3 regions of the Halomonas sp. DP5N14-9 genome follow, and region 1 is predicted to be linked to each of the others. Evidence: predicted binding sites of a transcription regulator. Region 1 holds the regulator's gene; each other region holds the start of a gene.
What was found. The regulator sigma-54, encoded in region 1, starts transcription at its own class of promoters, with help from an activator protein. The targets are predictions, from matches to a motif close to TGGCACNNNNNTTGCTNT.

Region 1 (7,456 bases):
AAATGGTGCTGAGGAAGAAAGCCGGAAAACAGCGAATGCATGCCCTCTTCGGGGTCACACACTGCCATGCAGCCGGCGGTATCACCGTGGTAGGCCTTCATCAGCGACAGCATGCGGTGCTTGTTGGGGCGGCCGCGCAGATGGTGGTACTGCACCGCCATCTTCATCGCCACCTCCATGCCCACCGAGCCGCTGTCGGAGAAGAACACGTGGTTGAGGCCCTCTGGCGTGACGCGAACCAGTTCCCGCGCGAGCTGGTCGGCGGGATCGTGGGTCAGTCCTCCAAGCATCACGTGACACAGCGTGGCAGCCTGCTCCTGAATCGCCTTGACCAGCCGTGGATGTCCGTAGCCGTGGATCATGCACCACCAGGAGCAGGTCGCGTCGAGCAATGATTCGCCGCTGTCCAGGGTAAAGCGGGTGCCCTGGCCGCCGACTACCCGGGGGGCAGGGGCCTGGGTCTTGAGATGGGCGTAGGGATGCCACACCGGAGAGGTCATGTCGGCTCCTGAAGGACGCTTGGTGGTAAACTGAGTGACGAGTTAAAAGTTTACCACTGCTGCTGCTACCGTCGCCAACGCCAGCGCTCCCACCCGGAAAACCGGGGTAGAGCGGGGCAGGCGAGGGCACAAGGAGGAGCGGTTCTTCCTTAGTGATGCTGGGCTTAGGGATGCTGGGCTCAGGGATGCTGGGCGTCGACACGTTCGAGAAAGCGCTCGAACAGGAATGCCTCGTCGTTTTTCAGCGAGCGACTCAGGCAGTCGATGAACTCTCGGCGCGGATAGGTGAAGACCCGCGGCGCCTTGTAGGCATCCAGATCGATGGCGATCACCTCTCCGTCGACGACCAGGAAGTTCTCGGTGTGCAGGCCACGACAGTGGATACGGTCACGGTACAAGGTTTCGAGAATGTCCAGGTAGCGGTTCTGCAGTTCCGGCGAGTCGAGGACTAGCTGTTTGAGCGCGATGCCGTGCACGTTGGCGGTGACCAGGCGATAGCGCTCTGCCGACAGGATTTTCGGTGTGGCGATACCCAGTCGCTCCAGTCGGCCGGCGACATAGCGAAAATTGTGGCCGGGGTAGCGCCGGATGCCCAGGCGGTAGCGCCAGCGATCGCTGGTCTTGGGCGTGAAGGTCTTGATGAAGGCGTCCTGGTCCGGATCGTAGTGGACCTCGGTGTACTTGCCGGTCTGGATCAGTTGCATGGCGTCCTTGGCAGGCAGGGGGTGGCGGTCAAAACAAGGAGAGGGAAGACGTCAGGCGTCTTCGTCGAAGCGTGCGTCGAACAGTGCCTCCAGAGCGTCCAGCACCGCGTCCGCGTCCTTGCCTTCGGCCTCCAGGGTCAGCTCCGTACCGCAGGGGGCGGCCAGCATCAGCAGCGACATGATGTTGGCGGCGTCACCCGAGCGGCTGCCATGGTGGACGGTGACGGTGGCGTCAAAGGGTTGGCAGCAGGTGACCAGGCGTGTCGCGGCGCGTGCATGCAGGCCGCGACGATTGGTCAGGGTCAGGGTGCGTCGGGCCACGCCTAGAGTCCTCCGCTGTCCAGTCGGCGTTGCTGGCCGAGTTCGCGGTGGCGTAGACGGACGCGGGGATGCTGGTCGGCCAGGGCCGAGGCGATTCCCTCGGCCAGGTAGACCGAACGATGCTGTCCTCCGGTGCAGCCCACCGCCACGGTGAGGTAGCTGCGCTGGCTTTGCTGATAGCGCGGTAGCCAGGTGCGCACCCAGGCGAGAATGTCGCGCTTCATGTCGGCGACGTCCTGATAGCGTTCGAGGAAGTCGATGACGCTGGGATCGCAGCCATTGGCATCACGCAGCGATGGTTCCCAGTAGGGATTGGGCAGACAGCGGGCATCGAACACGATGTCTGCATCCGGCGGCACGCCACGCTTGAAGCCGAAGGACTCCACGGTCAGGCTCAACTGGCCGCTGCGGTGGTCGGCGACCTGTTCGGCGATGCGCGAACGCAGTTCGTGCACCGACAGGCGAGAGCTGTCGATGACCAGATCGGCCAGGTCTCGAATACCCGAAAGGGCCTTCTGTTCGGACTCGATGGCTTCCGCCAGGGTCATGTCGCTATCACGGGTCAGGGGGTGACGGCGCCGCGTGTGGGAATAACGCTCGAGCAGAATTCGCGCATCACTGGTCAGGTAGACCACCTGGCAGTCGATCGGACTCTGCTTGAGGGACGCCAGCTGGGCGGGGAAGCGTTCCAGTGCCTCAGGCAGGTTGCGGGCGTCGACGCTGACGGCGATACGGCGGGAATGACCGTTTTCCAGCTCGTCCACCAGGGCGCCCAGCAAGGTCGCGGGAAGGTTGTCGATGGCGTAGAACCCCAGGTCCTCCAGGGCTTGAAGGGCCACGGACTTTCCCGAGCCGGAGCGACCACTGATGATCACGAGCTGCATGTCCTGTCTCCTTGGGCAGGCGTCCATTGCTGATGGCCTAGGCAAGGCCGCGATCAGGAGGGAGTGTCGTCCCCTGGCGCCTGTTGGCGGATGGCTTCCTGCAGGCGCTCGTGAAGCTCGCGCTGGGAGCTGGCGTGGCGCAGACGGTGACGTGTGTCGGCGTCGTTCATGACGCCGGCGACCTGGCCGAGCAGGGCGAGATGGGCGTCGTCGGCCTCTTCCGGTACCAGCAGCACGAACACCAGATCGACGGGCTCACCATCAATGGCATCGAAGTCGACAGGTTCCGCGAGTTTGAGGAAGCCGGAGATGGGCGCCTTGCAGTGGGGGTTGCGGGCATGGGGAATGGCGACGCCATTGCCTATGCCGGTACTGCCCAGGCGCTCACGTCCGATCAGCCGACTGAAGACCTCCTGGCTGTCCAGGCTCGGGGTGTTCTGCGCAATGAAGGTGCTGAAAAACTCCAGCACCCTCTTCTTGCTGCCTCCCGGGACATCGAACAATGTGCGCTCGGGAGGGAGAATGGCTTCCAATGTCATGAGAGTCAGCGAATTCCGGCGCCTTGGGCGCGGGCTTGGGATTTTTCCTTGTGCTTGACCAGCTGGCGGTCCAGCTTGTCGGCAAGGGCGTCGATAGCAGCATACATGTCGCCGTCCTGCGCTTCGGCATGCAGGTCGGCACCGGCGGCGTGAAGGGTGCAGGCGGCCAGCTGGCGTTCCTTTTCCACCGAGAGGGTCACCTGGACGTTGGTGATGTTGTCGTAGTGGCGCTCCACACGGGTGAGCTTCTCTTGTACGTAGTCACGCAGGGGATCGGTCAATTCGACGTGGTGGCCGGTGATGTTGACTTGCATGACAGGCTCCTTGCTCTTTCGGGTGGTGGCTTGATTGTAACCCTTTTTCCGATCCTGCAAACCCCCTCGACGCTACGCAGAAAGACGCAGATGTCATGCGAAATTTCAAGTGCTTGCGCTTTCCCGATAACTAGGCTAGCGACGCCGCAGCGCAAGGCCTCAGCGCAGTCGCTTGCGCTCGCTGGAAGACGGAATATTCATGGCTTCCCGGTACTTTGCCACGGTGCGTCTGGCGACATTGACGCCGTCTTCCGCCAGCAATTCCACCAGTTTGCTGTCCGACAGAGGTTTGCGGGCAGGTTCCTTTTGAATCAACGATTTGATCATGGCGCGGATGGCGGTACTGGAATGGGCGTCGCCATCCTGGCCGACCTGGCTCGAGAAAAAATACTTCAACTCGAACACGCCGCGAGGCGTGTGCACGAACTTCTGGGTGGTCACGCGGGAGATGGTGGACTCGTGCATCTCCACCTTGTCTGCGATATCGGCCAGCACCAACGGTTTCATGGCCGCTTCTCCCTGCTCGAGGAAGTCGATCTGACGCACCATGATTTCCCGGCCGACCTTCAGCAAGGTGTCGTTGCGGCTGGACAGACTCTTGATCAGCCAGCGCGCCTCCTGCAGGTGGTCCTTGAGGAACTGGTTGTCCTGGCTCTTGTCCGCGCGCCGAATCAGCGCAGCGTAGTCGGGCTGGATGCGCAGTCGGGGCATTGCATCCGGGTTGAGTTCAACTCGCCAGCCCTCTTCGGTGTGGCGCACCACCAGGTCGGGTATGACGTAGTCGTTATCGCTGTCACCGAACTGGCTGCCGGGACGTGGGTCGAGGCTCCGGATCAGCTCGATGACGCTGTCGAGTTGGTCGTCATCGAGTCCTAGTCGGCGCTTCAGCAGACGTCGGTCGCCGCTGGCCAGCGCCTCGAGAAACTGTCTTACCAGTCGTCCGGCCTGGGGCAGCAGGACGGTATCGCGAGGCAGGCTATCCAGTTGCAGCATCAAACACTCGCGCAGGTCGCGGGCGAACACTCCGGTCGGTTCGAACTGTTGCAGCCGAACCAGCACCGCCTCCACCTCGGCGAGGGGAGGGGGGCGACGACCGTCTTGCTCGAGCCCCTGGGCAATGTCATCCAGTGTCTGCTCGAGATAGCCGTCGGCGTTGACCGCGTCGAGCAGGCTCTCGGCGATCAGGCGCTCCTGGTCGCTGACGTCGAGCATCGCCAGTTGCCAGCTCAGGTGGCTGTGCAGTGACTGGGAGCTTGCCTGGCGCTCGAAATCCGGCGCCTCGCCACTGCCGGCGGGGGTGGTGCCCAGGTCCTGGTAGGTGTCGGACCAGTCGCTGTCCACACTGAGTTCCGAGGGAATCTGATCCGCCCAGTCATCTTCCACGGCTTCCCTGGTCTGCTGTTCGCCGAACTCGTCCTCGAGTTCGAGCATGGGGTTGGCCTCCAGCGCCTGCTGGACCTCCTGGCGCAGGTCCAGGGTCGAAAGCTGCAGCAGGCCGATCGCCTGTTGCAGTTGCGGGGTCATGGTCAGCTGGGTACCGATGCGCAGCTGCAGTGACGCCTTGAGGGCCATGGGTCGGGATCCACCAGTGTTGTCGAAAGGCTTTACCCTAACGACGAGTCATCAGACATGCAAGCATCTTGCCAAGTTGGTGTTTTTTGACCTGTGGGAGGGAGTGTAAAGGTCGATGTGGAACAACTTGGTAGGGGGGAGGTGCTTCTTTCGAGGGAGGCCCTGTGTGCAAGGTGAGGCCGACCCTTTCGGGGCCGGCGGTTGGATGCTGATGCTGGCAAATGTTGCGGCCGCTTGATGCGACTGCGACTGCGACTGCGGCTGTCGGGCGGCCCTGCGGTCTAGAGGCGGAAGTTCTCGCCCAGGTAGACCTCCTTGACGCGCTGGTTGGCGAGGATGGACTCGGCGCTGCCCTCGGCGATGATCTGGCCGTCGCCGACGATGTAGGCACGATCGCAGATATCGAGGGTCTCGCGCACGTTGTGATCGGTGATCAGGACGCCGATATCGCGGGCCTTGAGTTGACGAATGATGGACTTGATCTCGCCCACCGAGATCGGGTCGACCCCGGCGAAGGGTTCATCGAGGAGGATAAAGGCCGGCTCGGTGGCCAGGGCGCGAGCGATCTCGACCCGGCGCCGCTCCCCGCCGGACAGGCTCATGCCGGGGTTGTCGCGAATATGGCTGACGTGGAAATCCTCGAGGAGTTGCTCGAGACGTGCTTCTCGGCCCTCGCGGTCGAGGTCCTTGCGGGTCTCGAGGATCGCCATGATGTTGTCGGCCACCGACAGCTTGCGAAAGATCGAAGCCTCCTGAGGCAGGTAGCCGATACCGGCCAGCGCGCGCTGGTGCATGGCCGCGCGGCTCAGGTCCCGATCATCGATGCTGATGCTGCCGGCGTCGGCTCTGACCAGGCCGACGATCATGTAGAAGGAGGTGGTCTTGCCGGCCCCGTTGGGGCCCAGCAGACCGACGATGCTGCCCTGCTCGATCGACAGGCTGATGTCCTGGACGACGCGACGCTTCTTGTAGCTCTTGGCCAGATGGCGAGCGTGGAGAGTCTTCATCAGTTTCCTTGGCTTTCCGGCTCGAGGGTCATGCGAATGCGCTGCTCGCCCTGGACGCCCTGGGCGCTGGAGCGGGCCTGGACCACGCGGCGATCGAGGAAGTACTCCAGATAGGCACCGTCGAAGGTGTCATTGGCCTTGTGCAGCTCAGCCTGGTCGATCAGCTCCATGCGGCGTTCGGCCACGTGGTAGATCACCTTGCGGCCCCAGCCCTTGACCACCGGTTCTTCCGGGGATGGCTTCTGCTCGAGGTAGGCACGTGAGCCGGTCGCGGTCGCCAGTGACAGTTGTCCCTGGTCGTTGCGCTGGATCTCGACGCGTTCGCCGGTGAGGATCATGCTGCCTTGCACAATGCGCACGTCGCCGGTATAGACCGCGGTACCGGCGCGATCATCGAGATCCAGCTGGTCGGCCTCCACCTGAATCGGTGCGCTGCGATCACTTTCCAGCGCCAGGACACTGCTGCCGGTGGCGCCGGCGGCCAGGCCAAGGGCCAGGGCAAGCAGGAGGGCGGGACTTGGACGCATCATGGAAGGGGCTCCTTATTGAGGCTCTGGCGGATGATGACCGGTGACATTGTCGGTCAGGCGAGCGGTATTGTCATGGATCCAGGCGTCGAAGCGCTCCCCTTGCATCTGTTGAGGGGGTTGGCGTAGGACGGCTGGCGTTTCGCTCCAGACATGGCCACTGTCGCTGTCGTAGACCAATACCTCTGTATCAAGCTGCCAACGCTCCGCGGGGGCCTCGAGATGGGCGTCGCCCGACAGGGTCAGGGGGTTGCCGTCCGGACCCAGTTCACCGTTGTCGGCGTCGGCGATCCACTCTCGGCCGCTGTCGTCGATCAGCGCAAGGTCCGGCTGGTCCACCCGGGTGACGTCGTCGAGCGGTGTGTGCACAAGGCGTGGCGTATCGATGCGCTGATGGGGGGTGCCCTGGGCATCGAAGCGGGTCAGGCGGGCATCCACCAGGTAGTAGTCGGGCTCGCCGGCCTTGTCATTGGGTACCAGGTCGGGGACGTTGCTCTCGCGGGGGTCGAGCAACGTCAGGCCGCCACCGAGTACCAGCAGCAGGATGACCAGCCAGAAGCGAAAGCCTGGACGCAGTGCGCTCAGTTTCATGTCAGCGGTCCGTTGCTCAGGTAGCTGTCGATGATATCGTCGAGGCGGCCCTGGGCCATCAGCAGGGTGTCGGTGATCTCGCGCACCGCGCCATGTCCGCCGGCAACCTGGGTGACCCAGTCGGCGTGCTGACGAAGGTAGCAGGGGGCGCCTGGCACGGTGATGCCGACCGCACTGCGATGGATGCAGGGCAGATCCGGCAGGTCATCGCCGCAGTAGGCGACCTGGTCGAGGGTCAGGCCCAGCGAATCGCACAGCGATTCAAGGGCGGGCAGCTTGCGCTCGACCCCTTGCTGTACGTGCTCGATGCCGAGTGCTCTGGCTCTTTGAGTGACCATGGGGGAGCTGCGCCCGGTGATCAGGGCCACCTGGATGCCGGCGCGCTTGGCCAGCTTGAGGCCGTGGCCATCCAAGGTGTTGAACGCCTTCAACTCGGAGCCGTCGGCGTGGAAGTACAGTCGACCATCGGTCAGTACGCCGTCCACGTCCAGCGCCAG
Region 2 (7,456 bases), on a different contig from region 1:
CACCTTGACCGGCGTATGACCACCGACCCGATAGAACTCGCCGTCGGCCAGCACCCGCAACAGCCGGGTCTGGGTCTCCGAGGGCATGTCACCGATCTCGTCGAGGAACAGGGTGCCGCCGTTGGCCTGCTCGAAGCGCCCCTGGCGACTGGCGCTGGCGCCGGTGAAGGCGCCCTTCTCGTGGCCAAACAGCTCCGACTCGATCAGATCCCGGGGGATCGCCGCCATGTTGAGGGCAATAAAGGGATTGGCGGCGCGGGGACTGTGCTGATGAAGCGCACGCGCCACGCGCTCCTTGCCGGTCCCGGACTCGCCGTTGATCAACACCGTGATATGCGAGTGCGCCAGGCGCCCGATGGCCCGGAATACCTCCTGCATCGCCGGCGCCTCACCGATGATCTCGGCGTCGAGTCCTTCGGGCACGCTGACCGGCCGCTGGCGCTCGCGCACGTGGGCCACCGCGCGTCGCACCAAGGCCAGCGCCTCGTCCACGTCGAACGGCTTGGGCAGGTACTCGAAGGCCCCGCCCTGATAGGAAGCCACCGCACTGTCCAGGTCGGAATGGGCGGTCATCACGATGACCGGCAGGTCCGGGTGCACCTGGCGCACCTTGGCCATCAGATCGAGTCCGTCGATACCTGGCATGCGGATATCGGTGACCAGCACGTCGGGCGGCTCGGCCAGCAGTCGATCGAGGATACCGTCGGCCCGCTCGACCGCCTCGACCTCAAGGTCCGGCTGCGCCAGGGCGCGCTCAAGCACCCAGCGTATGGCCCGGTCGTCGTCGACGATCATTACACGAGCGGTATCAGTCATGACTCATCTCCAGGGGAATCAACAGACGGAATTCGGTGCGTCCGGGCTCGGACTCGCACTCGATCAGCCCTTCGTGCTGGTGCAGCACCGACTGGGCGATCGACAGCCCCAGGCCGCTGCCCTCGGCACGACCGGACACCATCGGATAGAACAGGGTCTCGCGCAGCGTCTCGGGGACGCCCGGGCCGTTGTCGATCACGCTGACGTCGCAGACCAGACGATGGCGCTGGGCGCCCAGGGTGAACTGGCGGCGCGCGCGGGTCCTCAGGGTCATCACCGGGTTCGGTGTCTCGGACTCGACCAGCGCCTGGACGGCGTTGCGGGCCACATTGAGCACCGCCTGGATCAACTGGGCTTCATCGCCGGTCAACTCCGGCAGGCTGGGATCATAGTCGCGCTCGATACTCACCCGCGGCTGTTCGACCAGCAGCAGCGCGCGTACCCGCTCCAGCACCCGGTGGATGTTCAGCGGCTCTCGCCGACTCACCCGGTTGGGCCCGAGCATGGAATCGACCAGATCCCGGAGCCGATCCACCTCTTCGATGATGATCCGGGTGTACTCCTTGAGCGCCGGCGTCTGCTCCAGGTCACGCTCGAGCAATTGCGCCGCGCCACGAATCCCCCCCAGGGGGTTCTTGACCTCGTGGGCCAGCCCCCGTGCCAGCACCTTCATGGTTTCCTGGCGCGACTGCAGCGCTTCCTCGCGGGAAATTCGCAACAGCCGATCCCGTGGCTCCATTTCCAGCAGCAGCTCGTCAGGCGACAGCGGCGTCACGGTGTAGTCCACCGTCAGGGGGTCTCCACCGGCGAGGACCAGCCGCGCCTCCCGTTGGGTATAGGGATGCTGTCCATCCCGGGCCCGTATCAGCACCTCGGCGATATCATCCTCGCCGCTGAGCCAGTCGGTCAGCGCCACGCCGGCAACCCGACTGGCGCTGACCGCCAGCAGGGTCTCGGCCGCCGGGTTCATCCAGGTCGGTCGCAGCTCGCCGTCGAGCAGCATGACCGCAGTTGTGAGGTGTTCGATGATGCCAGGCGTCATGGGTCCATCCTGATGGGGCAAAGCGCCCGCTCGATAGAGGCCGCCACGGCGCCAAGCCGGCATGCCATGGTGGCGGTCCAGGTCTCGGCCTCGAGCAGGCGTCAGACAACAACATTCAAAGCAAGAAGCGGGCCAGCCTTGGTACCAGTAGCGCACTCCCGCCGCGCAGGCGCCAGGACGGTGCTTTTGTCGAGGAGGCGGGTCACCGTCGGCGCACCTACGCACCATTTTAGTGCACCAACCTGGTGCAGGGGAGTCTCGCCTGGATCACTGTCCGCACAAGGCCCGCAGATCGCGGGTCAAGGCGGCGCAGGACGAATGGGGTTGGCGGGAAGCAGGCGGCTGGCGCGCTGTACGTGGATGACGATATCGGCACTGCGTTGACGCACCTCTCCCGACGGGGCCAGCACCACCAGGCCCAGGCGATGCTCGCCACGCTCCAGATTGGTGAGCCACAGTGGGCCGATGCCGGTGACGCTGGTGGCGAGCACACCGTCGACCTCCAGGCCGAGGCGATCCCCCGTCGCCGTAGGCGGGCTGATCGCGGCCAGCACCTTCAATCTTCCCCCGGACCCCGTTGGCAACACGCTGCCATCCGCCGGGGAGGCGATGGCCAGGACATCGTGGGGCTGGAAGATATCGGCGTCGCTATCCGGGCCTGGTACTGAAGGCGCCGTCGGCCTGGAGGGCGCCGCCACATCCAGCGCAGGGGCGCTGGACAACGGCGGCGGTGCCAGCGCGCGGGCGCCGGCCGAGGGGGTATCGCTGTAGCGCACGACGCCGTCGGCACCGATACTGCGATAGATGGTGCTCGCCGGCACGGTTTCTGCCACCGGCAACGCCAGCCCGGACGCTGCCAGCAAGGCAATGGCCATCAGTGACGGTCGACTCGGCGACGAGGGAGCGCTCTCGCCCCTCTCCCGGCCTGCCCTGCGCGTCCACCGCTGCATCATCGTGATTGCCCTCGCCGACCTTCCCCTGACGAGGATGACGGCAGCCACGACCCGCGCCAAGGGGATCCCTTGCCCAGGCGCAAGGCCCGCGCAAAAAAATCGGCCCCGCGATCATCGCGGGGCCGACGGAACGCACGAGGCGCTATGCCGATCAGCAGCTGTAGTACATGTCGAACTCGATCGGGTGGGTCGCCATGCGCAGACGCTCGACGTCCTCGTTCTTGAGCTCGATGTAAGCGTCGATCATGTCGTCGGTGAAGACGCCACCTTCGGTCAGGAAGCTGCGGTCCTCGTCGAGGGCTGCCAGCGCCTGGTCGAGGCTCTCGGCCACGGTCGGGATGGCCTTGCCTTCTTCCGGCGGCAGGTCATAGAGGTTCTTGTCCATGGCGTCGCCGGGGTGGATCTTGTTCTTGATGCCGTCGATACCGGCCATCAGCATCGCCGCGAAGCACAGGTAGGGGTTGGCGGTCGGGTCGGGGAAACGCGCCTCGACACGCTTGCCCTTCGGGCTTGCGGTGTACGGGATACGGATGGAAGCAGAACGGTTACGGGCGCTGTAGGCCAGCATGACCGGCGCTTCGAAGCCCGGCACCAGACGCTTGTAGGAGTTGGTAGAAGCGTTGGTGAAGGCGTTCAGGGCGCGGGCGTGCTTGATGATACCGCCGATGTAGTAAAGCGCCATTTCAGACAGACCGGCGTACTCGTCACCGGCAAACTGGTTCTGGCCGTCCTTCCAGAAAGACTGGTGGACGTGCATGCCGCTGCCGTTGTCGCCGACCAGCGGCTTGGGCATGAAGGTGGCGGTCTTGCCGTAGGCGTGAGCCACATTGTGGATCACGTACTTCATTTCCTGAACTTCGTCGGCCTTCTTGACCAGGGTGTTGAAGGCAACACCGATCTCGTTCTGGCCGGCGTTGGACACCTCGTGGTGGTGCACCTCGACCTTCTGGCCGATGGCCTCGAGGGTGTTGCACATGGCACCGCGCATGTCATGGAAGCTGTCCACCGGCGGAACCGGGAAGTAGCCGCCCTTGACCCGCGGACGGTGACCGAGGTTGCCACCTTCGACGGCGCGGTCGGTGGACCAGGCACCCTCTTCGGAGCTGATCTTGTACATGGCGCCTTCGATATCGGCCTTCCAGTGCACCTCGTCGAAGATGAAGAACTCGGGCTCGGGGCCGAAGAAGGCGGTGTCGCCCAGGCCAGAGGACTGCAGGTAGGCCTCGGCGCGCTTGGCGATGGAGCGCGGATCACGCTCGTAGCCCTGCATGGTGGCCGGCTCGATGATGTCGCAACGCAGGATCAGGGTCGCGTCTTCAGTGAAGGGGTCGAGGAAGCCGGTGCCGTCCTCCGGACGCAGGATCATGTCGGACTCGTTGATGCCCTTCCAGCCGTTGATGGAGGAACCATCGAACATCTGGCCATTCTCGAAGAACTCTTCGTCGACCTCGGCGGCCGGAATGGTGACGTGCTGCTCTTTACCGCGGGTATCGGTGAAGCGCAGGTCAACCCACTTCACATCATGTTCGTTGATCAGGGCGAGGGTCTTGTCTGACATGTGGTCCTCCAGAGTGGAACTTGTCTCGTGACTCGAGCGTTGCGCAACGGCGCCAATCCCATGTCACCGGTTTGAAACGGGGGATGATCCAGGGAACAAAAGGGGTACCGGGATCCTTTGTAGCACGCTCCCGGGACACTGCCCATGGCAACGTGCGCGACACGATGACACTGCCAACCACAATGCAGATTGCGTGCCAGCATTGCACCAGCATCGACCAGAAAAATCCCAACCCATTGTTTCAAATCTTTTTTATCCAAACAGGCCCTTTGCGCCAGCTTAGGGCACAAAGGCCCACCACCTTCAGGACCTGCCGACCAATGCACCACAAAAGTGCAATAAAGACTGCGACGCACCACTTTGGACCTTTGTGACAGGATCTATAAACTCTGCCGGGCCGATCGCGAGGTGTCAGTGGGCGCTGGAACCTTTCGCAACGCAAAGATACACTTTATTACGTTCGACTCCGACCGCCTCCCCTGCCGGCCGGCGTCACCCTCCTCGGAGTGTCGTCGTGAAAATCAGCTTGATCATTGATGCCCGACTTACCGGCAAGGAACTGCCTCGCCGGCTCGCGGAAGCACGCCAGCAGGTCGCCCTCTTCCAGGGAAGAGGCGAGATCCTCGTCATCGACGATGGCGATATGGCGCCACCACTACTGGGCGAACCGGGCGAACACGCCGTCGTCGGCTATCGCCAGGTGCGCAGCCGGCCCGCGCCCATGGGGCGGCGCCTCAACCTGGCCGCCTCCCACAGCAATGGACGCATGCTCGGCTTCTGCCTCGGCCCTCTGGACACCCACTGGGTCGAGCGAATGATGGCAGCCGCCTGCGATGATTCGCGCCCGGTGGTGCGTCCTGCTCGCCCCTGTCCGCTATCGCTGCTCAGCCTGCTGCGACGTACTCCGACCCGGGCCCTGGGCGTCGAACGTACCTGGTTCGATCGGCTGGGAGGCTTCGACCCGTCGCTGGACTTGAGCGCGGTAGAGGACCTCGCCACTCGCCTCAAGGCCTGTCGCGCCAAGATGGTCGTGCAGCGCGCCTGAGCGTCAGATCGTCCTTTCTGTCGATTTCGCCTACTTTTTTCGCCTCGCAGGTGCTTGATAGTTCAGCATCTTGAGGATCGATGCCGAGATTGGCGCCAACAAGGCTGGTCGTTGTCATCGCCCAGGCCCTATAATGCTGCCCCACTTTTTCCAGCAGGATCCCGTCGTGATCGAGAATCTTCGCAACATCGCCATCATCGCTCACGTCGACCACGGCAAAACCACCCTGGTCGACAAGCTGTTGAGTCAGTCTGGCACTCTGGACCGCAAGGCCGAGGGTCAGGAGCGCATCATGGACTCCAATGACCAGGAGAAGGAACGCGGTATCACCATCCTGGCGAAGAACACGGCGATCCGCTGGAATTCCCCCGAGGGACAGGACTACCACATCAACATCGTCGACACCCCTGGACACGCCGACTTCGGCGGCGAGGTCGAGCGCGTGATGTCGATGGTGGACTCGGTACTGCTGCTGGTCGACGCCGTCGACGGCCCCATGCCGCAGACCCGCTTCGTCACCCAGAAGGCCTTCGATCAGGGCCTCAAGCCGATCGTGGTGGTCAACAAGATCGATCGCCCCGGCGCACGCCCGGACTGGGTCATCGACCAGATCTTCGATCTGTTCGACAACCTCGGCGCCAGCGACGAGCAGCTCGACTTTCCGATCATCTACTGCTCCGCCCTCAACGGCATCGCCGGTCCCGAGCCTGACCAACTGTCCGACGACATGACGCCGATGTTCCAGTCCATCGTCGACATCGTCGAGCCGCCCAAGGTGGAACTCGACGGACCGCTGCAGATGCAGATCTCGGCACTCGACTACTCCAGCTACGTCGGTGTCATTGGCCTAGGCCGCATCACCCGCGGCGCCATCTCGCCCAACCAGCAGGTGGTGGTCATCAACAAGGAAGGCCAGACCCGCAAGGGCAAGGTCGGCCAGGTCATGACCCACCTGGGTCTCGAGCGGGTACAGACCGAGCAGGCCACCGCCGGGGACATCGTCTGCATCACCGGCATCGACGACCTGGCGATCTCCGACACCATCTGTGATCCGGCCGCCGTCGAGGCGCTGCCGGCACTGACCGTCGACGAGCCCACCGTGTCCATGACCTTCCAGGTCAACGACTCACCGTTTGCCGGCAAGGACGGCAAGTTCGTCACCAGCCGCAACATTCGCGATCGTCTCGACCAGGAGCTGATCCACAACGTGGCGCTGCGTGTCGAGCAGGGCGAGTCCCCGGAGAAGTTCATCGTCTCCGGCCGCGGCGAGCTGCACCTGTCGGTGCTGATCGAGAGCATGCGTCGTGAAGGCTTCGAGCTGGCCGTGGGTCGTCCCGAGGTCATCATCCGTGAGATCGACGGCGAGAAGCAGGAGCCCTACGAAGAAGTCATCATCGACTGCGAAGAGCAGCACCAGGGCGCCATCATGGAAGAGCTCGGCTACCGCAAGGGCGAGCTCAAGAACATGAACCCGGACGGCAAGGGCCGGGTCCGCCTGGACTTCATCATCCCGGCGCGCGGCCTGATCGGCTTCCGTGGTCAGTTCCTGACCCTGACCTCTGGTACCGGCATCCTGACCAGCCGCTTCGACCACTACGGCCCGCTCAAGCCCGACGCCTCCATCGAGCGTCGCAACGGCGTGCTGGTGTCGATGGTTCCGGGCAAGGCCCTGGCCTACGCCCTGTACGCCCTGCAGGAGCGCGGCAAGCTGATCATCGACCACGGCACCGAGGTCTACGAAGGCATGCTGGTCGGCATCAACAACCGCGCCAACGACATGGTGGTCAACCCCACCAAGGGCAAGAAGCTCGACAACATGCGCGCCTCCGGCAACGACGAGAACATCGTGCTGACCCCGCCGGTACGCTTCACCCTGGAACAGGCCATCGAGTTCCTCGATGACGACGAGCTGGTCGAGATCACCCCGAACCATATCCGTCTGCGCAAGAAGTTCCTGACCGAGAACGAGCGCAAGCGCGCCACCAAGAAGTAAGCGCTGCGTTTTCTCGCTTCATCGATGCCCGCCTTCCGGCGGGCATCGT
Region 3 (7,456 bases), on a different contig from region 1:
TTCCTCTACGCCTTCAGCATGACGCTGGCCTTCGCCACCGGGCGGCCCTCGCCGCAGGCGCTGGCGTTCAAGGCGCTGGTGGCCGGCGTGATCACTCTGCTGGGATACGGGCTCTTCGAGCTGGTGTTCCAGGTTCGCCTGCCGACGCCCTGGATCTGACCCATGGACTATCTGATCGAACTCTCCAAGGGCCTTGCCGTGCTGATGCAGCCCGACATCCTGCCCTACCTGATCGGCGGCTACCTGATCGGCACCTTCTTTGGCGCCGTGCCGGGGCTCACCTCGATGCTGGCCATCGCCCTGCTGTTGCCGTTGACCTACAGCCTCGACATCACCGCGGCGCTGGTCGCCTGCGCCGCCATCTTCATGGCCGGCATGTGCAGTGGCAGCATCACCGCCACCACCATCAATATTCCCGGTGCCCCGGCCTCGATGATGACCGCCATCGAGGGCTACCCCATGCAGCAGCGGGGCGAGGGCGCCAAGGCGCTGGGCCACGCCGCCCTGGCGTCGATGATCGGCGGTGCCCTGGGTGCCATCATGCTGATGGTGATGGCGCCGCTGGCCACCGAGGCGGCGCTGCTGATTCGCACGCCGGGCAAGTTCTCGCTGATCGCCTTCGCCCTGATCGTGATCGTCATCTCCCAGCGTGGGGCCATCTCCAAGGGCCTGGTCGCCACCACCCTGGGGGTGATGGTGGCCACCGTCGGTATCGACGTGATGCAGCCGGTCACCCGCTTCACCTTCGGCACCGGCGTGCTGATGCAGGGCATCGACATCATGCCGCTGGTCATCGGCGCCTTCGCCGTCAGTGAGCTGCTGGTGCAGTCGCAGAACCGCGCCTCGCGCACCGTCGAGGTCGACGCCATCAAGGCCAGCGTCATTCGCCGCCGGGACTTTATTCCACCCTGGCACGAGGTGCGTGAAATCGGCGTCTATCGCTACGTCAAGACCGCCATCATCGGCTACAGCGTCGGCGTGCTGCCAGGCGCCGGAGGCTCCATGGCGGCCTTTGTCGCCTACGCCGAGTCCATGCGCAGCTCACGCCACCCGGAGAAGTACGGCAAGGGTTCGGTGGAAGGCATCGCGGCGGCGGAGGGCGCCAACAACGCCATGTGCAGCGGCGCCTTCGTGCCGATGCTGTCCTTCGGTATTCCCGGCGATCCCACCACCGCCATCGTGCTGGGCGTGCTGGTGATCAACGGCCTGCAGCCCGGGCCACAGTTCCTCGACAGCCAGCTTGCGCTGGTGGCACCGATGTTCATGGCGCTGCTGGTGGCGGCCCTGGTGATGGTGCCGCTGACGCTCTACGTGCTGGGGCCCTGGTTCGTGCGCATCGTCTCGATCCGCCGCGATGTGCTCTACGCCAGCATCGCGGTGATCGCGCTGGTCGGCTGCTACGTGGCCACCTACTCGATCTTCCAGATGGGACTGGCGCTGGTGTTCGGGGTCCTCGCCTTCCTGCTGCGGCGTCAGGGCTATCCGGTGGCCTGCCTGCTGCTCGGCTTCGTGCTCGGCCCGAGCCTGGAGGAATACTGCCGACGCTCGCTGTCGCTGTCCGACGGCAACCCGCTGATCTTCCTCACCAGTCCCGACAGCCTGTTCTTCCTGGCGCTGACCGGGGTGTTCTACTACTTCATGGTGGTGAGAAAGCCCGAGGCGCGACAGCACGCCTGATGTCCTGGCCAGTGAGCGACCGCCGCAAGACACGACAAGGCCGCGCCCTCGGGCGCGGCCTTGTCGTGGTGGGCTGAGTGGAACGCGACGGTCAGACGTGCTTGTCAGGCGACTCTACTGGTGTTGCTGAGCGGACGCGAGGGACCGAAGTTTTCATGACGGCGGCGCAGCGCAGACACGTCGAATAAGATAGCCAGCTGCGGCTCAGGCGACGCTCTTGCTATGGTCGAGCGGACGCGAGGGGCCGAAGTGCTCGTAGTGACGGCGCTGCTCGGGGATACCCAGTTCTGCCAGATGGCTGTCGATGGCGCTCATGAAGGGCGGCGGGCCGACGAAGTAGCACTGAGCGTCGCCGCCGGGCAGCAGGCGGGCCAGCAGCTCACGCTCGAGGCGGCCCTTGATGTCGCCGCCGTCGCCTTCCTCGTAGGCGCAGACCCGGGTCAGCAGTTGCGGATAGTCTCGGGCAAGGGCCTCGACCTCGCCACGGAAGGCGTGGTGGTCGATGTTCCGGGCAGCGTGGACGTAGCAGACCCGGCGTCCCTGGGCCAGGGCCTGGCGCGCCAGCGGCAGCATCGGTGTCTGGCCGACACCGCCGCTGATCAGCATCACCGGCGCGTCGCCATCGTCCAAGGTCAGCTCACCGGCGGGGGGCAGCAGTTCCAGGGTGTCGCCGACGCGCATCTGCTGATGCAGGAAGTTGCTGACCAGACCGCCCGGCTCCTGTTTCACCGAGATGCGATAGCTACGGCCGTTGGGGCTGCCGGACAGGCTGTAGTGGCGATGCACGATTGCCTCGTCCACCGCCAGACGCAAGCCGATGTACTGGCCGGGCTCAGCGTCGGCCACCGGCTGGCCGTCGACCGGCTCCAGGGTGAAGGAGCGAATCACCTCGCACTCGCGCTGGATCTGGGCGACACGAAACTCGCGCAGTCCACGCCAGCCGCCGGGGCGCTCGGCGAAGGCCTGGTAGCGCTCGGCTTCGGCGGCGATCAGCAGCGCGGCCAGGTCGTTGTACAGGGCCGTCCAGGCGTCGGCGATCTCCGGCGTCACCACCTCGCCCAGCACCTCTCCGATGGCGGCCATCAGGCATTCGCCGACGATGGGGTACTGCTCGGGCTGGATGCCCAGCGAGACGTGCTTGCTGATCACCGTCTGCATCGAGTCGATGACCTCCTGGGGCTGGCGGCGCAGGCCGACATAGGCCAGCACCCCTCGCGCCAGCGCCTTCGGCTGGCCACCGTCGGCCTGGTGGGCCTGGTTGAACACTGCCTTGACCTCCGGGTAGCGCTCGAACATCAGCGGATAGAAACGGGCGGTGATGGCGTCCAGATGTTCGGCGACCAGAGGGGCGGTGGCATCGATGATGGCGTCTTGGGCAGCGGTGGTCATGGCGTCTCCTGTCAGGGATATGGCGCAGCGCGCTCCCACTGTGGCAAAAAACCCTCACCGCGTCGGAGGCCTGGCTCGTTTGGGCCTACTTTTTCTCTACAGCTTGTGAACAGAGCATCGGTTGATATGCCTCGACACCTTCGGTGCTTCCACGGGGTCGGGGCGTATCGCTCGTCGCCTTTCTGTACCCTGTATGGAGCAAGCGATATGCCGCTTCGCTTGAGGTGCGCCAACTTGCCACAGTGCGGGTGATCCAGAGCGGGTAACGAGCGGGCAGTGTGGATCCACAGGGCGCTTGTCGAGAGCGCTGGTCACGCTACCCGGCTCCTTTTTTCTGGCCCGGTTCCCGGCCACGTTCCCGACCCGATTCTGTCCCGGTATTCGCCCAGGCCAGTGGTACCTCTTGTGAACGAGATCGAGGTTGCATGTCGATCTGACACTACAAGTGCTATCGTTTTGACACTGTTGATAGTCAAAAGGACATTCTAGGTGGTCAGCTTTCTACGACGCCTGCGTGCCCTGCTTCAGCGCCTGGGCGATGAGCAGGGCCCCGAGCTCGCCGAGGCCTGGCAGGGCGTGCTCGAATCACTGGTGGCCCCCACCGCGGCGGATGCCAGCGCGCTGCTGGTGGCGCAGGGCTCCGGCCTCAGGCCGGTGGCCACCATCGGCCTGCCCGAGGGCGTGGCCGGCAGGACCTTCGCCTTGAGCGAGCATCCTCGCCTCGCCGCCATCGCCGAGGCGCCGGGGGTCTGCCGCTTTGCCGCGGACTCGCCCCTTCCTGATCCCTACGACGGGCTGCTGGATGACGGTCTTAGCCCTGTCCATGACTGCCTGGGGGTGGCGTTGCGCGACGGTGATGAGCTGATCGGCATGGTCACCCTGGACGCCCTGACCCCGGGGGCGCTGGCCGAGCTGGATGACCAGGGCCTGCTGGCGGCGGCCGAGTTGCTGGGCACCTGCCTGCGGCTGTCCCGGCGCCTGGACGGCGCCCGCCTGCAGCTCGCCCTGCAGCGCGATGACCACGGCCAGTTGCCACGTCGGCTGACCGGCTGGCGCAGTGGCGCCATGCGCAAGCTGATGGCCTCGGTGGAACTGGTCGCCGCCACCGACATGAGCGTGCTGGTGCTGGGCGAGACCGGCGTCGGCAAGGAGCGCATCGCCCATGCCCTCCATCACGGCTCGCGACGTGCCGATGGGCCCCTGGTGGTGGTGAACTGCGCCGCGCTGCCGGCCTCGTTGATCGAGAGCGCCCTGTTCGGCCATCGGCGCGGCGCGTTCTCCGGGGCAACCAGCGACCATCGCGGGCACTTCCAGATGGCCGACGGCGGCACCCTGGTGCTGGACGAGGTGGGGGAGCTGCCGCTGGAGCTGCAGCCAAAGCTGCTGCGGGTACTGCAGGAAGGCGAGGTCCAGCCGCTGGGCAGCGATCGGCTCCAGCATGTCGACGTTCGGGTGGTCGCGGTGACCAACCGGGATCTTGCCCTGGAGGTCGCCCAGGGGCGCTTTCGCGAGGATCTCTATCACCGGCTCAGCGCCTTTCCGCTGGAGGTACCCCCGCTGCGCCAGCGTCCCGAGGACCTGGCGCTGCTGGTCGGACACTTCCTGGAGCAGAACCGGGTGCGTCTCGGCGTCGGCAACCTGCGCCTGAGCGAGGCCGCGCGGGTGTCGCTGGCGGCCTGGCACTGGCCCGGCAACGTACGTGAGCTGGAGTCGCTGCTGGCACGAGCCTCGCTGCTGGCATTGGCCTCGGTGGACGTGCTGGGGACACCCGATGCTCGCCGCCGTAGCGTACGCATCGAGGTCGAACACCTGGGGCTGGCGCCGGCGACAGCCCGGATCACTGGCGCGCCCGCAGCGCAAGGCGACACGTCTCGAAGCGCCGTGTCGCCGGCCGATCGGCCAGCGGGCGAGGCGCTGGATCGAGAGCCCTCGCTGCGGGAGGCTACCGAGGCCTTTCAGCGCGAGCGCATCCGGCAGGCCCTGGACACTGCAGGCAACTGGGCAGGGGCGGCTCGCCGGCTGGGGCTGGACCCCGGCAATCTGCATCGCCTGGCGCGGCGGCTGGGGCTAAAGGCCTGATTCTGGCCTGGTCATCGCCAAGGGCGTGCGAGGCTGTCGCGGGGTTGGGGCTGGGTTGGGGGATGCAGGGCTTGCCAGCGTGAGTCAGGTTTGCGGCATCGGCAGTGCCTTTGATGTGCATCATGGTGATGTTGTCCAAAGCGGGCCAGACTTCACAAGACCAAGTGAATTACTCAGGTACTCGCCATGTCATCCGTCGCCGCTCGTCTGCCTCTTGCGCGCCTCGCCTTTCGTCCCTTCTTCCTGCTGGCGGCGGCCTTCAGCGTGGTGGCCCTGCTGGTGTGGCTCGCTTTCTGGCACGGCATCTTCGTGCTGTCGCCCCGGGCGGGCATGCTGTGGTGGCACCAGCACGAGATGCTGTTCGGTGTGGTGGGGGCGGTGGTTTCGGGGTTCTTGCTGACCGCGGTGCAGACCTGGACCGGCCTCAGGGGGCTCCATGGCGCCCCGCTGCTGGGGCTCGTCGCACTGTGGCTGGCGGCCAGGCTGGGGCTGGCCTTTCCCGTCTTGCCACAGGCGCTGGTGATGGCGCTGGACGTCGGCTTTCTGCTGATCGTCTGCGCCGTGATGGCGGTGATGGTGATCCGGGCGAAGCGCTGGCGCAACCTGATCTTCGTGCCGGTGCTGGCGATCCTCGCCGGTGCCAACCTGGGCAGCCACCTGGGCGTGCTCCAGGGTGACCCTGAGCTGGTGCGCCAGTCGTCCTACCTGGCGGTGCTGCTGGTGACGCTGATCATGGGGGTGCTGGGCGGTCGGGTGATCCCGATGTTCACCGCCAACCGGCTGGGCCTGAAGCGCCGCCCGGCGCTGCCCTGGCTAGAGGGGCTGGCGCTCGGCAGCCTGGCGCTGGCGGTGGTGCTGCAGCTTACACGCACCCTGGGGGCCGATCTGCCCGACAGCGTACTGGCGCTGGCGCTGCTGGCGGCGGCGCTGGCCCACCCGCTGCGCCTGATACGCTGGCAAGGCCGTGCCACCGGACGTGAACCCCTGCTGTGGAGCCTTCACCTGAGCTACGCCTTCGTGCCGCTGGGGCTTTTGCTGTGGGCCCTGGGGCTGTGGGGCGTCGGCCGGGCAGAGCTGGGTGTCCACGCCATCACCGTGGGTGCCATGGGCACCATGATGCTGTCGATGATGTCGCGGGTGTCGCTGGGCCATACCGGCCGCCCCATGCGCTGTCTGCCGGGCATCGGCGTGGCTCTGGGCCTGCTGGTGGCGGCGGGACTGTCGCGCTCGCTGGTGCTGGCGCTGTGGCCCTCGGTCACCCACTGGGTCTACAGCCTGAGCATCCTCCTGTGGTGTCTCGGCTACGCCATCTTTCTGGCCCACTACGTGCCGATTCTCGGCAGTTCGCGTGTCGACGGTCAGGACGGCTAGGCTCAGATGTTACCGCTCTACCTCACCCTCAAGTCCCTGCATGTGTCGCTGGCGCTGGTCAGCGGTGCCCTCTTCGCCCTGCGCGCCCTGTGGTCGGTGACCGAGTCGCCCTGGCTCGAACGCTCCTGGGTGCGCGTGCTGCCCCATCTGCTCGATACCCTGCTGCTGGCGGCGGGGCTGTCGCTGATGGTGCTCACCACCCAGTGGCCTCACCAGACGCCATGGCTTGCGGCCAAGCTGACCGCCCTGCTGGCCTATGTCGGCTTCGGCAGTCTGGCGCTTCGACGAGCTGCCAGCGTCCGAACGCGGGCGCTGTCGGCCTGTCTGGCGCTGCTGATCTTCGTCTATATGCTTGGCGCCGCGCACCGACACAGCGTCCTGTCCTGGCTGGTATAGCCTCTTTATTGCAATGCATTGATTTACCTCAATGGCGTTGATTTTTTCTCCTGATAGCGGCGACATTGTCGTCATCTTGTCTCATCAATTTCATCGTTTATCGCCGATAGTTCAGGCGACTGTTTAAGTGGTTGATGGGGCGAATCAATCAAGAATTTTGGTGATGCATGTCATATTCCGAGTGTTTAACTCAGGTATAGAAGAGCGCTCCTCAATACAATGGTCAACGGGGCCAGGGAGGTCTGACTCTCCGGCACCATGGGCCAAACAATGAGGAGACGTGGTCATGGCCGAGGGTCTGACAAAATCCGCAGCACGCAACATCTTCTACGGGGGCTCACTGTTCTTTTTCCTGATCTTTGTAGCGCTGACTGCTCACAGTCACTGGTACATCGTGACGGAGTCCACCAGCGCACTTCCGCTGACCGATTCGGTACGCGAAGGCAAGCATGTGTGGGAAAAGAACATGTGTATCAACTGTCACAGCATCATGGGCGAGGGGGCCTATTTTGCGCCTGAACTGTCCAATGTCTGGACCCGCTAT

Region 2: a site for sigma-54 is predicted at 4,551-4,568, ahead of glnA (glutamate--ammonia ligase). Genes of this name have one in related genera too.
Region 3: a site for sigma-54 is predicted at 3,262-3,279, ahead of hmpA (NO-inducible flavohemoprotein). Genes of this name have one in related genera too.

Annotation. Positions count from the first base shown of each region.
Region 1 is NZ_JAHVHR010000024.1:147,297-154,752, forward strand. It holds gene bioA (adenosylmethionine--8-amino-7-oxononanoate transaminase) at 1-500, opposite strand, end outside; gene KUW00_RS13615 (hypothetical protein) at 680-1,204, opposite strand; gene KUW00_RS13620 (HPr family phosphocarrier protein) at 1,256-1,525, opposite strand; gene rapZ (RNase adapter RapZ) at 1,528-2,409, opposite strand; gene ptsN (PTS IIA-like nitrogen regulatory protein PtsN) at 2,463-2,948, opposite strand; gene hpf (ribosome hibernation-promoting factor, HPF/YfiA family) at 2,954-3,262, opposite strand; gene KUW00_RS13640 (RNA polymerase factor sigma-54) at 3,422-4,834, opposite strand; gene lptB (LPS export ABC transporter ATP-binding protein) at 5,116-5,841, opposite strand; gene lptA (lipopolysaccharide transport periplasmic protein LptA) at 5,841-6,371, opposite strand; gene lptC (LPS export ABC transporter periplasmic protein LptC) at 6,384-6,959, opposite strand; gene KUW00_RS13660 (KdsC family phosphatase) at 6,956-7,456, opposite strand, start outside.
Region 2 is NZ_JAHVHR010000009.1:279,811-287,266, reverse strand. It holds gene ntrC (nitrogen regulation protein NR(I)) at 1-816, opposite strand, end outside; gene glnL (nitrogen regulation protein NR(II)) at 809-1,858, opposite strand; gene KUW00_RS07975 (DUF4124 domain-containing protein) at 2,158-2,733, opposite strand; gene glnA (glutamate--ammonia ligase) at 2,963-4,369, opposite strand; gene KUW00_RS07965 (glycosyltransferase family 2 protein) at 4,884-5,414, shown strand; gene typA (translational GTPase TypA) at 5,581-7,407, shown strand.
Region 3 is NZ_JAHVHR010000009.1:200,051-207,506, forward strand. It holds gene KUW00_RS07570 (tripartite tricarboxylate transporter TctB family protein) at 1-159, shown strand, start outside; gene KUW00_RS07575 (tripartite tricarboxylate transporter permease) at 163-1,677, shown strand; gene hmpA (NO-inducible flavohemoprotein) at 1,882-3,066, opposite strand; gene norR (nitric oxide reductase transcriptional regulator NorR) at 3,556-5,145, shown strand; gene KUW00_RS07590 (NnrS family protein) at 5,332-6,516, shown strand; gene KUW00_RS07595 (SirB2 family protein) at 6,523-6,912, shown strand; gene KUW00_RS07600 (c-type cytochrome) at 7,199-7,456, shown strand, end outside.